DNA from 3 places in the Arthrobacter sp. TmtSoilC48 genome. Region 3 is predicted to be linked to each of the others. Evidence: riboswitches for the same ligand, from Rfam matches in the RefSeq annotation. Region 3 holds a riboswitch; each other region holds the start of a gene.
What was found. A riboswitch is a leader RNA that binds a small molecule or an ion and turns the genes downstream of it on or off. The one in region 3 is predicted to bind cyclic di-AMP.

Region 1 (4,308 bases), 770 kb from region 3:
TGCTTCGAGGGAGCCGCGATCATGTGGCCGGGCCGGAGTGGGCGCTTAAGCTCTCCCGCGCGGTGCCCCAAGGGCGCCTCGTTGAAATCCCCGGAGTTGGACACGTCGCCCAGCACATGCGGCCGAAAGCTGTTGCGGACGCCATCATGAGCTTCGTCGCTGCCACCTCCCGCCAGAGTTAGGCACTGATGCAAGCACTCATGCACGACGGCGTAACCCGGCGTGGGTGCCCCTTGTTGGGTTTGCGACCTGGAGACTAGGCTGGCCGGGCAAGCACAAAAGTAAGTTTGCTTAGGAAGGGTGACCATGACCAGCTATGACCCTGAGGACGATCCCCGGACCTTCGGAGTTTCCGGCGACGCCGAGCCAGCCGACACGACAGGCGACACCGCTGGCGTCACTGCCGGCGACACCGACGATGTCCACACGGATCCCGACATGCGCCAGGACGAGGACGACGATCCCGCAGCTTCCGCCAACCCCGATCCCCTGGACGGCAACGTCACGGGACTCGAGCCTGGAGGCGGCGTACCTCCGGGCGAAACCCCACCCGCGGAGGGCAGCATGAGCAGCGACCAGGGACACGAAGAGTAGCTCGTCCCCAAGCCGCTGTCCTGTCGCTGCCCAGCAACGTATTAGCGGCCCAGCAACGTACTAGCGGCCCAGCAACGTATTAGCGGGGGCAACTCCGGTTACGGCAGCCTCAGTATCTCCCCGAGGTCATAATCAGCTGGCTCCTCCAGCTGGGAATACGTACAGCTCTCCGGAGTCCGGTCCGGCCGCCATCGACGAAACTGGGTGGTGTGCCGGAACCGGTCGCCTTCCATGTAGTCATACGCAACCTCGATGACGAGCTCGGGCCGAAGGGGAACAAAGGAGAAGTCCTTGCCGCCGCTCCACCGGCTTTGCGCGCCCGGCATCCGGGAACCAGTAGCGGCGGCATCTCCTTGGTCGGCCCACTGACCCCAAGGATGTTCGCTGAACTCCGTCTGGTATGGCTCAAGTTCAGCCACCAGGCTTTCGCGCTTGGCCATGGGAAATGAAGCCACCACCCCAACGTGCTGCAGCTGGCCGGCGTCGTTATACAGCCCAAGCAGCATCGACCCGACAACCTTTCCCGTTTTATGCCAGCGGAATCCGGCCACCACGCAGTCCGCGGTCCGTTCATGCTTGGTTTTGAACATGACGCGCTTATTCGGTTGGTATGTCTCCTCGAGCGGTTTGGAAAGTATGCCGTCAAGCCCGGCGCCTTCGAGCTGCACGAACCACTCCTGTGCTTGGTCAAGTTCCGTCACCGCCGGTGTTACGTAAACGGGCGCCTCAGCCTTGGACAGTGCCCGCTCCAAAGCTGCTCGACGCTCGGAAAACGGCTTGTCCATGAGGTTCTCGTCTCCCAGCGCGAGGATGTCGAATCCGATGAAGGAGGACGGGGTGCTCCCGGCCAGCATCCGCACACGGCTGTCGGCGGGATGGATGCGCTGCTGAAGGCCCTCGAAGTCGAGCCTGTTCCCAGCTATGAGGACAATCTCGCCGTCGATCACGCATTTGTCCGGGAGATTCTTCCGAAGGGCTTCCACCAGCTCAGGGAAATACCGTGTCATAGGACGTTCGTTTCGGCTACCCAGGATGATCTCATCACCATCTTTGAAAACGATGGTCCTGAACCCGTCCCACTTTGGCTCAAAATGACCCACATCAGGGATCGAAGGAACAGACTTGGCAAGCATGGGCGAAATGGGCGGCATCACTGGGAGGTCCATACGACTATGTTCTACCTGCCGCCCGCGGCGGAAGCTAGTCTTGGGCCATGGATATCTTGGCCGTACTAGTGGCAGTGCTGGCAGCACCTGCCCTCATTGCGGCCCTTTGGTTCTGGGTCTTGCGCCAGAACAGCAAGGGTAAAGTCCGGCGCGGCGCCACGGGTGGGATGCTTGGTGTGGCCGACGAAATTTTCCGACCCGAGACCCATTACGCACACCAAGTCCAAAGGATCCAGTACGAGCTGCCAGCCCCGGCTCCGGCCCCGGAGCCTAAGTCCTAACGGGCCTTCGAGCCGGAAGGCGTCCCGCCCGTTACATTAATGTGACTTTGCTATGCCGCTCATGTACCGTCGAAGAGCGACCCTCATCTCCGCTGGGCCGCTTCCGGGTTGACGCCGAGCTCTGCCGCAAACCGGAATCCGCCAGACCCGCGGCAGAGACGGGGGACCCAGAGTTCCCGGGCCTGATTTTCCCTAGGCCCTTGGGGTGAAGCCGCCATGTGCGGCCGGACGGCCTCGTCCGAACCCGACAGCTAACCTCGCAGGCGTTGAGAGGCAACCACCATGTCCCCAACCATGGATCAGCCGCGCCGCGCCCAAATAGCGCGCGAGCGTACCCAGCCAACCGGACGCCGTCGGGCCCAACCCAGCGGATCCTCCACCAGCACGCCGGAAGCAGAAGCAGGTTTAGCAGGCACGACGCCGGAACCCGCCACTGCTTCTATTCCCGCCTCTGCTTCCAATCCCCAAACTGCGGCACCCATTACGCGCGCGGCCGCTCGGGCGGCAGAGCGTGAACGGGCAGCCCAGGCAGCTATTTCTGCTGAGACAGTCCCCACTGAAACTGCTCCAGCAGAAACAGCACCAGCGGATTCTGCAACAGCGGACTCTGCTCCGGCGGACCCTGTTCCCCTGGAGCCGGCAACTGCTGCGATTCCAGCTGTTCAGGCGGCCGAACCGGTCGCGCCCGAACCCGCAGCGAATCCCGAACCTGCCACCGCTGCCATCCCGATCGTTCAGGCGGCCGAACCGGTCGCGCCCGAACCGGTCGCAGCGAATCCCGAACCTGCCACCGCTGCCATCCCGATCGTTCCGGCTAAGAGCCCCGCACAGCTTGCCGCAGCCGCGACCGCCGCCTCTGGTCTCGCAAGCCGGAAAGCCCTTCGCGCCCAGGAATCGGGGAGCGGTACGGCCCGTAAGGCGGCAACTGCTGGCGAAACCCCGGCTGGCGGCGCCCCTGCCTTCGGAGCTTCATCACTGGGAGCTTCATCCCTGGGCGGGTCATCCTTCAGCCCCGAACCGCACGCCGTGCTCACCAAGGCCGCCTCGGTCAAAACAATGGGCCAGCGCATGGCAGTCGTCGCTGGGGCCTTGGGCTTGGTATTGACCGTTGGCACCATGAGCCAGGCCTTCGAGCTTCCCTTCTTCGGGCAGGAAACGCCGGCCCAGGAAGCAAGCGGCGCAAAGACGGGTAGCGACAGCAGGCAGTCAACTTCGGCTACCCCTGCACCCAGCTCGTCCTCCGCCAGCGCCTCCGCGTCGTCGGCCACCAGCGAGGCCGGAAAGCCGGCAACCGTAGCAACGCAGTCGTCAGGAGAGGCACCCGACCAGGCGCCGTCGTCGTCCCTTCCGACTCCGCAAGTGTCACTCGCGGATCCTGTTTGGGTGCCTTCGGCAGTCCCGTCGGCTGTTGTTCCCGTCCCGGGCGTGACAACTCCTGTTCCAACCCAGCCGGCCCCGAGCCCGGTTCCGTCGGACACGGTCACCACCCCACCTGCCACGACGACGCCGACCCCCACCGGCACTCCGGCACCAACTCCAACACAGGCTCCGGCGCCAAAGCCAAAGCCGACCGGCAGTCCCAGCACCACCACACCGTCCAGCGATTCACCCCTGGACCTGGACGGCATACTTGACGGCGCCACAGGGATCTTGAAATGAGCACGCGGCTTCCCAGGACCAGCGCGCACGTCGGATGGCATGGCCGGTACTGCAGCAGCAGCCGCACTGCCACCTTCCGCAATCGGATGGGCCGCTGGAGCTGCCAACGGTTGCGCCGGGCCTAAGGAATCACAGCAACCAGAATCAAGACAACAAGACGAGGCGGGCACCCGACCCTGAACTGCTCCACCCGGGTGCCTGCCTCTTTTGTTTCGTGTGTCGCTTTTTCCCGGCCTCGATCGCTTCTATCCAAGCAGCCACGCAACCATAACCAACGCCCCGATGCACAGGACCGTTGTACAGAGGATGACATCCCGGGCCATTGTCATCCCGCGTCCGTAGGGAGAAGCGAAAAGGAAGACGTTCTGTGCGGTTGGCAGTGCGGCCATGATGACGCTGGCCAAGAGGTGCTGACCCTCCAAGCCGAACACGAAGCGCCCCAGCGCCCAGACCACCACTGGCATGCCAGCCACCTTCAACGTGGTAGCAACTACGGTCTCCACGCGGCCATCGCCCTTTTGGAGAGGCGCCTTGCCAGCCAGCGACATGCCAAAAGCCAGCAGAACCATGGGGACGGCCGCGCCGGCCAGCATATCGATGGGTCTCTG
Region 2 (4,308 bases), 4.2 Mb from region 3:
TCGCGGACCGAACCCACCAGGTTCTTGACCGGCGCCTGACGGTGGGACGTGCCAAGAATGGTGGTCGATGCGGCAGACAGGGCCTGGACCTGTTCCGGGCGGACCTTGGACGGTCCCGCGCCGAATCGTCCGTCCTTGGGCAGCAGGTCGGCGGGAATAGTGATGCTGTTGTCGCTCACGTGTGGCTCCAATGGGTATCGGTTAGAGAGGGGGAGGTGGGCAGGTGGCATCGGCTGCCCCTTCGACTCCCTCATTCTGCCTGACCGGACCCAGCGTCAGGAATCTGCGGGTGTCATAGTCCGCCACGTGGAATGCCGGATCACCACAGGCATTTCGACCCAGGGAAAAATTATCCAGAGTAATTCCAAATAAGCTAGGCTTGGATTGACGTTCCGGAGGTGTCGGTTGCACACCGTCCACCTTGGCTGGGACGCGGTACGGTGGAGATTACGCAAGAAATGCGTTCGAGGAGAGCTGAGCTGGATGACGGATCTGATCGATACCACTGAGATGTATCTTCGGACCATTTTGGAGCTTGAAGAAGAGAACATCGTGGCTCTTCGCGCACGCATCGCGGAGCGTCTGCGGCACTCGGGTCCCACGGTTTCCCAGACCATTGGACGCATGGAGCGTGACGGCCTGGTGATTGTGTCCAACGACCGCCACCTGGAGCTGACCGAAGTCGGGCGCAAGCGGGCCACCGAGGTCATGCGGAAGCACCGCCTTGCCGAGAGGCTCCTGGCGGACGTCATTGGTCTGGACTGGGCGTACGTTCATGACGAAGCATGTCGCTGGGAACACGTCATGAGCGAACGGGTGGAACGGCGGCTCTATGAGTTGTTGCAGCACCCCACAGAGTCACCATATGGCAACCCTATTCCGGGCTTGGAAGCCCTTGGCGGCCTCGCCAACCAGCCTCTTTCCCGCCTGGACGTGAACCTGCTGCATGCGATGGACGGGTACGCTGCCGATTCGCGTGTAGTGGTCAGCCGGCTTGCTGAACCCATCCAGGTTGAGCCCGAGCTCCTCACCCAGCTCGATGAAGGCGGAATTCGTCCTGGCGCAACCGTCTCCTTGGAACGGGTGGGGGAGTACATCTCCGTCCGCGTTCCGGGCATTGAAGGAGCACTGGAGCTGCCTCCCGAGGTCGCTGCGCACGTCTTCGTCGCCGTCAGCTGACTCTGACTTGCCCTGACCACGGGAGTGTCGGATCTCACTTTGTGGTGGTTGGCGCGCGTATGACCTGCGGCTTTCCGCGACTGATGATATGGAGCACCCGCAACACGGTCGTTTTGGAAAGATAACGAATTTATTACTGCGGGCTTTAATCACCTATAGTTATCTACTAGCGCCGATACCAAAGCGTTACCTGATCTGGAGCCGAGCTCTGCCAGCAGATCAGGTGTGTCATCAACTACTGGCAGAGGCGGGGGAACCACAAGCGGCTGCCTAAAGAAGCAGCCTTGGGGTGAAGTCCGCAGCAGAAGTGCCTACTAACGCAAGTCCTTCCGGGGATACCTGTGTGCCGTTTGCGCTTCGTGCGGACCGGGTCTTTGAACTCTCTGACCCGAATCCGACAGCTAACTTCGCAGGCTTTCCAGAGAGGAACAGAGTTTGACATCGCAGAACGTCAGGGGCCGTCGCCGTGCGTCCGGCCCCACTGCTGAGCTGCGGCCAGCCCGCGCCGCAATGGAGATCCGGCCACGCGACACCCCGCGTCAGGTGCGCCGCCGTAAGAGCCCGTTGCGCCAGGTAGCCGACTTCGCGTCAGCCAGTGGTGTAGGGCAGAAGGCCGGTGTCGCGCTTGCAGCCACCGGACTTGCCCTGACTGTAGGTCTGCCTGCCACAAGCCCCGTCATGGCCACGTCGGAATCGGGCCAGACCGAGGCGGCGCTCTCCGTGCCCGGTGGCAGCCAGCCCGAAGTTTCTGCAGCAGCCTCTGCCAAAATCGATTTCAGTCGTGCCGCAGTGGCCACCGCCGCTGACCCGGACGGCAAGCTCAAGCAGCTGTTGAGCGCCCAGTCAGCGGGGAGCATTCAGCGTGCTTCCTCACTTGGCACCTTGGGAAGTCCTCTGGACAAGCTGGTCACGGCATCGCCGTTTGGCTACCGCGTCAGCCCCCTTACCGGCGGCACCGGTGACTTCCACCGTGGCCAGGACTTCGTGGCCCAGTGCGGAACCGCCGTCCACGCCGCCGCTGCAGGCAAGGTCACGTTCGCCGGGTGGCATGAGTACGGCGGAGGCAATCGCGTTGTGATTGATCACGGCAACGGCCTTGAGACCACGTACAACCACCTGTCGTCCTTCAACGTCAAGGTGGGGCAGACTGTCAGCCGCGGCGATACCGTCGCGCTGAGTGGCACCACAGGAGCATCTACCGGCTGCCACCTCCACTTCGAGGTCCAGGTAAACGGCGAAGTCGTAGATCCCATGGGCTGGCTCTGAGCAATTTGATGGTTGTCTCTCGCATCCATGACACGCCCCGTGACCTGAATGTGACATTCACGAACATCTGTTGTACCGTCTAAAGCGCATCGGCTTTTTAGGGGGCCGGTGCACTTGAGTGGATTGCCTAGCTCTGCCACCACTCGAGGTCCGTTCGCAAAAATCGTCTGGCAGGGGCGGGGGAACCAATTTTGGTCTTCGAGTCAGAAGACCTTGGGGTTAAGTCGCAGAAGCTTCCTTGAAGCCGCGCGGCCGGATGACTCCCATCCGAATCCGACAGCTCACCTCGCAGGCATTGGGAGAGGCTACCTTCGTGTCATCACGCACTACCCCTGCGCGCCATCGCGCCGAATTGGTTCGCACGAACCCGTTGAACACCCTTTCCAAGGCTGTCTCAACCAATGCAGGCACCGTAGGCCGCCAAGCCGCCGTTCTGGCCGCAGCCTCGGGGCTCGTTCTCAGTGTTGGACTCCCGGCCCAGGCCGCTGACACCGACGTTTCGAAGTCGGAATCTTCCAGCACCCAGCAGTTGGTCGCCACCGCAGTTGTTACCGCGGAGCCCACCGCAACGGTTTCCTTCGAAAGCCCCGTTGTGGTCACCAAGGAAGCTCCCAAGGTTCAGCGGGCCTCCCAGCGCACGTCGACCGAAGACCAAGCGAACAGCACCCTCGGTGCCCTGTCCTCCAAGGCCAAGGATGCTGCTTCAAGCGCGGCAGCCTCCGGACTTGCAGCAATTGCCTACACCGGCATCGGCCACCCCTACGTTTGGGGCGGCACTTCCCCCAACGGCTGGGACTGCTCCGGATTTACCCAGTGGGTTTACGCCCAGGCCGGCATCAGCATCCCCCGCGTCAATGCCTGGACGATCATGACCCCCACCAGCACCCCTGCCCCTGGCGACCTCGTCGTTCAGAACGGCGGAGCCCACGTGGGCATCTACGTCGGCAACGGCATGATGATCAGCGCTTTGAACCCCAGCCAGGGCACGCTCCTGCACTCCGTGGCCTCCACCGGCACATCCTCGTTCTACACCCTCCGCTAGGAAATCCCATTCGGGGTAAGCCAGCATGCCCCCCAAGTGCTGGCAGCCCATAACCCGCGTGCGGTCCCAGCGTGCGCGGCTACGAAAAGAGAGTAATCATGACCAGTGCAAACAAGGTTGCACGGCATAGAGCTGAGGCCCCCAAGACCAGCTCACTTGCCGTCATTGCCAAGGCTGTCAGCGACAACGCCGGTGGCGTTGGCCGTCAGGCAGCAGTGATCGCAGCTGCGTCGGGCCTTGTCCTGACCAGCGGAGTTGCTGCCAATGCTGCGGACACCAACGTTCAGCGGGAATCTACGTCTGCTTCCACCCTTGACGTGCAGTCGGTTGCCCAGGCCACCATTGCTGCTGATTCCAGCGTTGCCATCTCCTATGAGCGCCCTGTGGTCAAGACTGAGGAAGCCCCGGCTCCCGTCGTCCAGAAGGCGACCGCCAAGGAAGCTCCGGCTGCCGGTGGCACCGCAACTTTGGCGGTCAACGCTGACGCGTCCGCAGCCAAGGCGCCCGCTGCATCCAGCGGCCTCGGTGCAGCTATCGCTGCAGCGGCCTACGCACAGCTCGGCGTCACACAGGACTGCACCATGCTGGTGACCAACTCGCTGGCCGCGGTCGGTATTCACTTCCACGACTGGCCGGCCGGCTACCTCTCCCTCGGCCGCACGGTCAGTGCAGCTGAAGCCCAGCCTGGCGATCTCGCTTACTACGCCAACGGCGGCTATGGCGGAATGGCACACATCGCTGTTTACGTCGGCAACGGCATGGCAGTCCACGGTGGATGGAACGGATCCACCACGGCACTGTTCAGCGTGAACGTTGGCTCC
Region 3 (4,308 bases):
CCGGCCTTGGCGTGCTCAGCCTTGATGTGCTTGTCCTCGGTGTTCTCGCCCAAACGATCGGCGCAATACAGCGGGACCGTTACGGTGGGGCATTTTGCGTGGGCCGGCAAGGCGCTGCTGACCGAGCCCAGGAGACGCCCGACAAAGCCACCACGGCCACGGCTGCCAAACACGAGGAGTGCAGCGTTCGCAGAGAGGTCAAGGAGGACTCCCGCGGCATCCCCATTCTCCACTGACGCATCGACGTCAATGTTGTAGCTTGAGACCTTATCCATGGCTTGCTTGACGATTGCTTCCGCGCCCTCGCGGATCACGGAATCGTCCACGGTGGCGTATCCGCCGTCGAGGCCGGACGCTGCGAAGATGGGCACCGAATAAGCCGTGACTATATGCAGGGGAAGTTGGCGCCGTTCCGCCTCACGCGCAGCCCATACAAGGGCGCATTGACCATGCTCGGAACCGTCCACTCCGACGACGATTCCACCAGGCGCCACAGCCTGGTCCCCGCCGTCCAGTGGTTCTTCAATGTGTCTGCCGTGCTGGTCCATGGGGCCCGCCTCTCCACCTACTGCTTGATGTTCCGGCCATTCTGCCAGAGGTTCTCCATACCGGTGATCCTTTGCTGGCGCGCAACCAATAGCCGGGGCCGAAGAAACCCTCGGGGTTCTCCTTCCAATGCCCACTATTCTCGGTTGGCAATGCCGAATCAAGGCGACTTTGGGCTATGTGGATAACGGTCCGGGCTCGGTTTCCGGCACGCTCACCACGCGCCGGGTTGCGCTGCGGATGAACATCCAAAACACGCTGTCGCCGAGGCTATCCATGGCAGAAAAAGTTCGGTAGTGTTCGAGTCACCGAATGGCCGGCAAAGGTGTCCCAGGACACAACCCGGCCATTTATTTGCGGCCGCTTGGGGAACTCGGACGCGATCCAGCGCGCTGCCGAAAGGCACACACGTCAAGGAGGAACCCAAGCAGTGTCACTCACTCCTGATTCCGTCACGGAACGGACTACCACCGTGGTGATCGGCACCGGCCTCTCCGGCCTGGCTGTTGCCAGCGAGCTCAGCCGCTACGGCGTCGGTTCCATCGTGCTGGATGGCTTTGGTTCTTTATCGACCACCGGACCAGCGGTCCACACGGGAATGCTCCAGCGCTGCGACGCAGCAGATCCCGCGGCAATGCAGGAGCGCAACGAGATCCTGCGCCATTTGCGCAATTACGCCGCCAGCCATCACTTGGATGTCCGCACCACCACACGCGCTGTTCGGCTGGACTTCCTGGGCGGCGACTCGTCGTTGCAGCTTGGATACGGACCCGTTGCAAGCCTGACCACGGGCAGCCTGAGGGCTGGGATGAGCGTCTATGGCCCCCTCGAATCCACCCCACGTCAATGGGCCGTGCATACAGCCAGCGGGGTTCTCCTGGCAGACCACATCGTGGTGACGCGCTGCGCCCAGAGCCAGCTGCGCCGAATGCTTGCCGATCTGGGAATCGCCATAGGCCAGAACTTCGTGGCAGCCATGCGTGCAGTCGGGATGCACTTGGTGGGCGTTGGGGAACTTATTACACCCACGCCCAAGGAAGTACTACGGCAAGCCAAGGCAGTGGGGCAAGCGATCTCATCCAAGGTGGCCCTCCCCGCCGGGCCGGGCATCGCCCTCGCCTAGAACCTGGCCTGGAGCCTTTACCTGGAACCCTGCGCGTAGAAACCTGGCGGAGAACCCTGGCCTTGAAACGATCGAGCCAACCAAAGCATGTTCCTAAAAAGAACAAAAATTAACCCAAAAGGCCGGCGCCTCCGAAGACATTTGTCCTCGAAAGCACCGGCCTTTGAGTTGGAGCGTGAAGCTTAGGCGCCAGCGCGTACGTACGTGATGGGGCCGGTTGCGGTGAGCCAGCTGATCGGGTGGATGCCCGTCTGGTTGCCGTTGATGCCACCGCTGATGGCCTGGCCGTTGCCGATGTAGATGGCTACGTGGCCGGACTGGACGATCATGTCACCGGGCTGGGGGTCGCTGACAACCTTGCCGTAGTTCAGGAACTGCATGGGTGCGAGGTCGCCAACCGGGATGCCGGCAGAGCCGAGGGCCCGTTCCACCATCGCGGTGCAATCCTGCATGATGCCGATCTGGGCGTAAGCCGAGGCGACCATGGCAGCGTTGATGCCACCAACAGCCGGAGCTGCAGCAGGCGCGGATGCCACTGGGGCGGTAGCCGTAGTAGTTGCAGCGGCCTGGACGGTAGCCGCTGCGGGCGCCTTCTTGGCCGCCGGAGCCGGAGCAACAGGAGCCGGCTTTTCAATGACGGGAGCCGCTACGGAAGCAACCGCGGGGCGCTCGAAGTTGATGGTGGCCGTCGATGCGGCCGTAACAACCTTGGTGGGACCCTCGGTAACGGTCTCGGCGACAGTAGCGGGGCTGGAGTCGCGCTGAACAGGGGTCTCTGCTGCGTGGGCAGCGATGGAGCCCGTGAGGACCAGGCCTGAAGCTGCTGCGATGACAGCGGCTTGGCGACCTGCGCCGGAGGCGTTGCTGGCAACAGCCTTGGAGATGGAGATGAACGGATTAGGACGTACGCTGTCCGCCTTACGACGGCCGCGAAGAATGCGTGAAGACATGAAAGAGCCTCTCCCGATGCCTGCGAGGTTAGCTGTCGGATTCGGATGGGAGTCACCCGGCCACTATCCCCCGCTGTGCAGCGGAAGCTTCGTGACTTCACCCCAAGGCGCGCTCTGAAAGCGGGCCAAAATGGGTTCCCCGTCTCTGCCGTAGGTTTGTCTGCGAACGGATTCCGGACTGCGGCAGAGCTAGGCAATCAGACCGGAATGCCCGTTACGTGGAACAGGCACAGGTACAACCCTACGGGAAGATCACCGCAAAGTCACATTTACGTAACGAGCAGTTCGTTTTTGGCGTGTCGCAGTAACCGTTTCGAGATCTTCGCAAGTATGTAGAAAACCCCGCTATTCCGGGGAATTTTCGCCATCCGGGTCGTTGGGGGCCGCTAGCTTCTTCCGGGCTGTAACAGCGAGGAAGATCACGAGACCGATCGCCACCACAGCGAGGCCAACGATGCTCCAGGGGAAGGGCTGGGAAGCTGCCGGAGCCGGCTCAGTATTTTCCGTACCGGGGGCCGCTGTGCCCGCCGTCGGAACAGCCGCCGAAGCCGGGGCGGAGGCACCTGCCGAGCCGCTCGCCGTCGTCGTGCTTGTCCCGGAAACTGTGAACTTGAAGGTTCCCTCGATCGGGTGGGAGTCTGAACTGACCACGCGCCACACCACGGTGTATTCGCCGGCTGGAGCGCCCTGACGCAGCTTCTGGACAGCCCTGTTGTCGATGATTTCCACTGCGCCATCTGCCCAGTTTTCGCCCCCGGCGGTGACGGTCACGCCGGAACCGATGGCCAGTGGCTGGTTGTTGAACGTGATGGATACCGACGCCGGCACTTCAGCCACCCTGGCACCGTTGGCCGGGGTTGTTGATTCGGCGACGTCGTGCGCGGAGGCCGGAGCAGCTCCAAGCAGCAACGCGCAAGCGAAAGCAAGAGCGGCTACGACGGCGGCCAGAAGCGGGCGGATGGTACGCATGGGGCGGTTTCTCCTAGTGTTGGCTTCCTTACAGACTAGGCGAATCGTTCCAGCACCCCACATTGGCGGGCATAGGATTTGAGAGCAAACTCCCCCGATCCCCGGAGACCTTCATGCTTAAACAAGGTTCTGCAATCGACCGCTACTTCAAGATCTCCGAGCGCGGGTCCACATACTCGCGGGAAATCCGCGGCGGCTTCGCGACCTTCTTCGCCATGAGCTACATCGTGGTCCTGAACCCGCTGATCCTCTCCGGGGCAGACTCGAGGGGAGCATCGCTCGGCTTCACGGCCGTAGCGGCAACCACTGCCTTCGTTGCGGGCATCCTCACGATCCTCATGGGCGCCTGGGCGAAGCACCCCTTCGCGGTGGCAACGGGCCTGGGAGTGAACGCATTCGTCGCCGTGACGGTTGCCTCCCACCCGGAACTGACCTGGCCGGACATGATGGGGCTGGTGGTGCTTTCGGGTGTCACCATGCTCATCCTGGTACTCACCGGATTCCGCACCGCCGTTTTCAGGGCCGTCCCGGAAGCGCTCAAGACGGCAATCGTGGTGGGCATTGGCCTGTTCATCGCCTTGATCGGGCTGGTCAACGCTGGTTTTGTCCGCCGCATTCCGGATGCCGCCGGCACCACGGTCCCGCTGGGCCTTGGCGTGGATGGGAAGCTGATGGGCTGGCCGACGTTGGTGTTCGCTGTCGGCCTGGTCCTGACCATTG

Region 1: linked by a shared signal. The riboswitch ahead of AC6I97_RS03965 (hypothetical protein) and the one ahead of AC6I97_RS00275 (NlpC/P60 family protein) in region 3 are both predicted to bind cyclic di-AMP.
Region 2: linked by a shared signal. The riboswitch ahead of AC6I97_RS19485 (C40 family peptidase) and the one ahead of AC6I97_RS00275 (NlpC/P60 family protein) in region 3 are both predicted to bind cyclic di-AMP.

The regions. Positions count from the first base shown of each region.
Region 1 covers NZ_AP046049.1:817,780-822,087, reverse strand. The annotation lists gene AC6I97_RS03985 (alpha/beta fold hydrolase) at 1-182, shown strand, start outside; gene AC6I97_RS03980 (DUF6480 family protein) at 307-594, shown strand; gene AC6I97_RS03975 (ATP-dependent DNA ligase) at 693-1,760, opposite strand; gene AC6I97_RS03970 (hypothetical protein) at 1,808-2,041, shown strand; cyclic di-AMP (ydaO/yuaA leader) riboswitch at 2,171-2,321, shown strand; gene AC6I97_RS03965 (hypothetical protein) at 2,324-3,700, shown strand; gene AC6I97_RS03960 (AEC family transporter) at 3,946-4,308, opposite strand, start outside.
Region 2 covers NZ_AP046049.1:4,234,311-4,238,618, reverse strand. The annotation lists gene serC (phosphoserine transaminase) at 1-179, opposite strand, end outside; gene AC6I97_RS19495 (iron-dependent transcriptional repressor DtxR) at 484-1,179, shown strand; cyclic di-AMP (ydaO/yuaA leader) riboswitch at 1,379-1,608, shown strand; gene AC6I97_RS19490 (M23 family metallopeptidase) at 1,615-2,445, shown strand; cyclic di-AMP (ydaO/yuaA leader) riboswitch at 2,591-2,754, shown strand; gene AC6I97_RS19485 (C40 family peptidase) at 2,759-3,487, shown strand; gene AC6I97_RS19480 (NlpC/P60 family protein) at 3,586-4,308, shown strand, end outside.
Region 3 covers NZ_AP046049.1:45,786-50,093, forward strand. The annotation lists gene AC6I97_RS00265 (universal stress protein) at 1-548, opposite strand, end outside; gene AC6I97_RS00270 (NAD(P)/FAD-dependent oxidoreductase) at 977-1,669, shown strand; gene AC6I97_RS00275 (NlpC/P60 family protein) at 1,852-2,619, opposite strand; cyclic di-AMP (ydaO/yuaA leader) riboswitch at 2,623-2,791, opposite strand; gene AC6I97_RS00280 (copper resistance CopC family protein) at 2,965-3,588, opposite strand; gene AC6I97_RS00285 (NCS2 family permease) at 3,702-4,308, shown strand, end outside.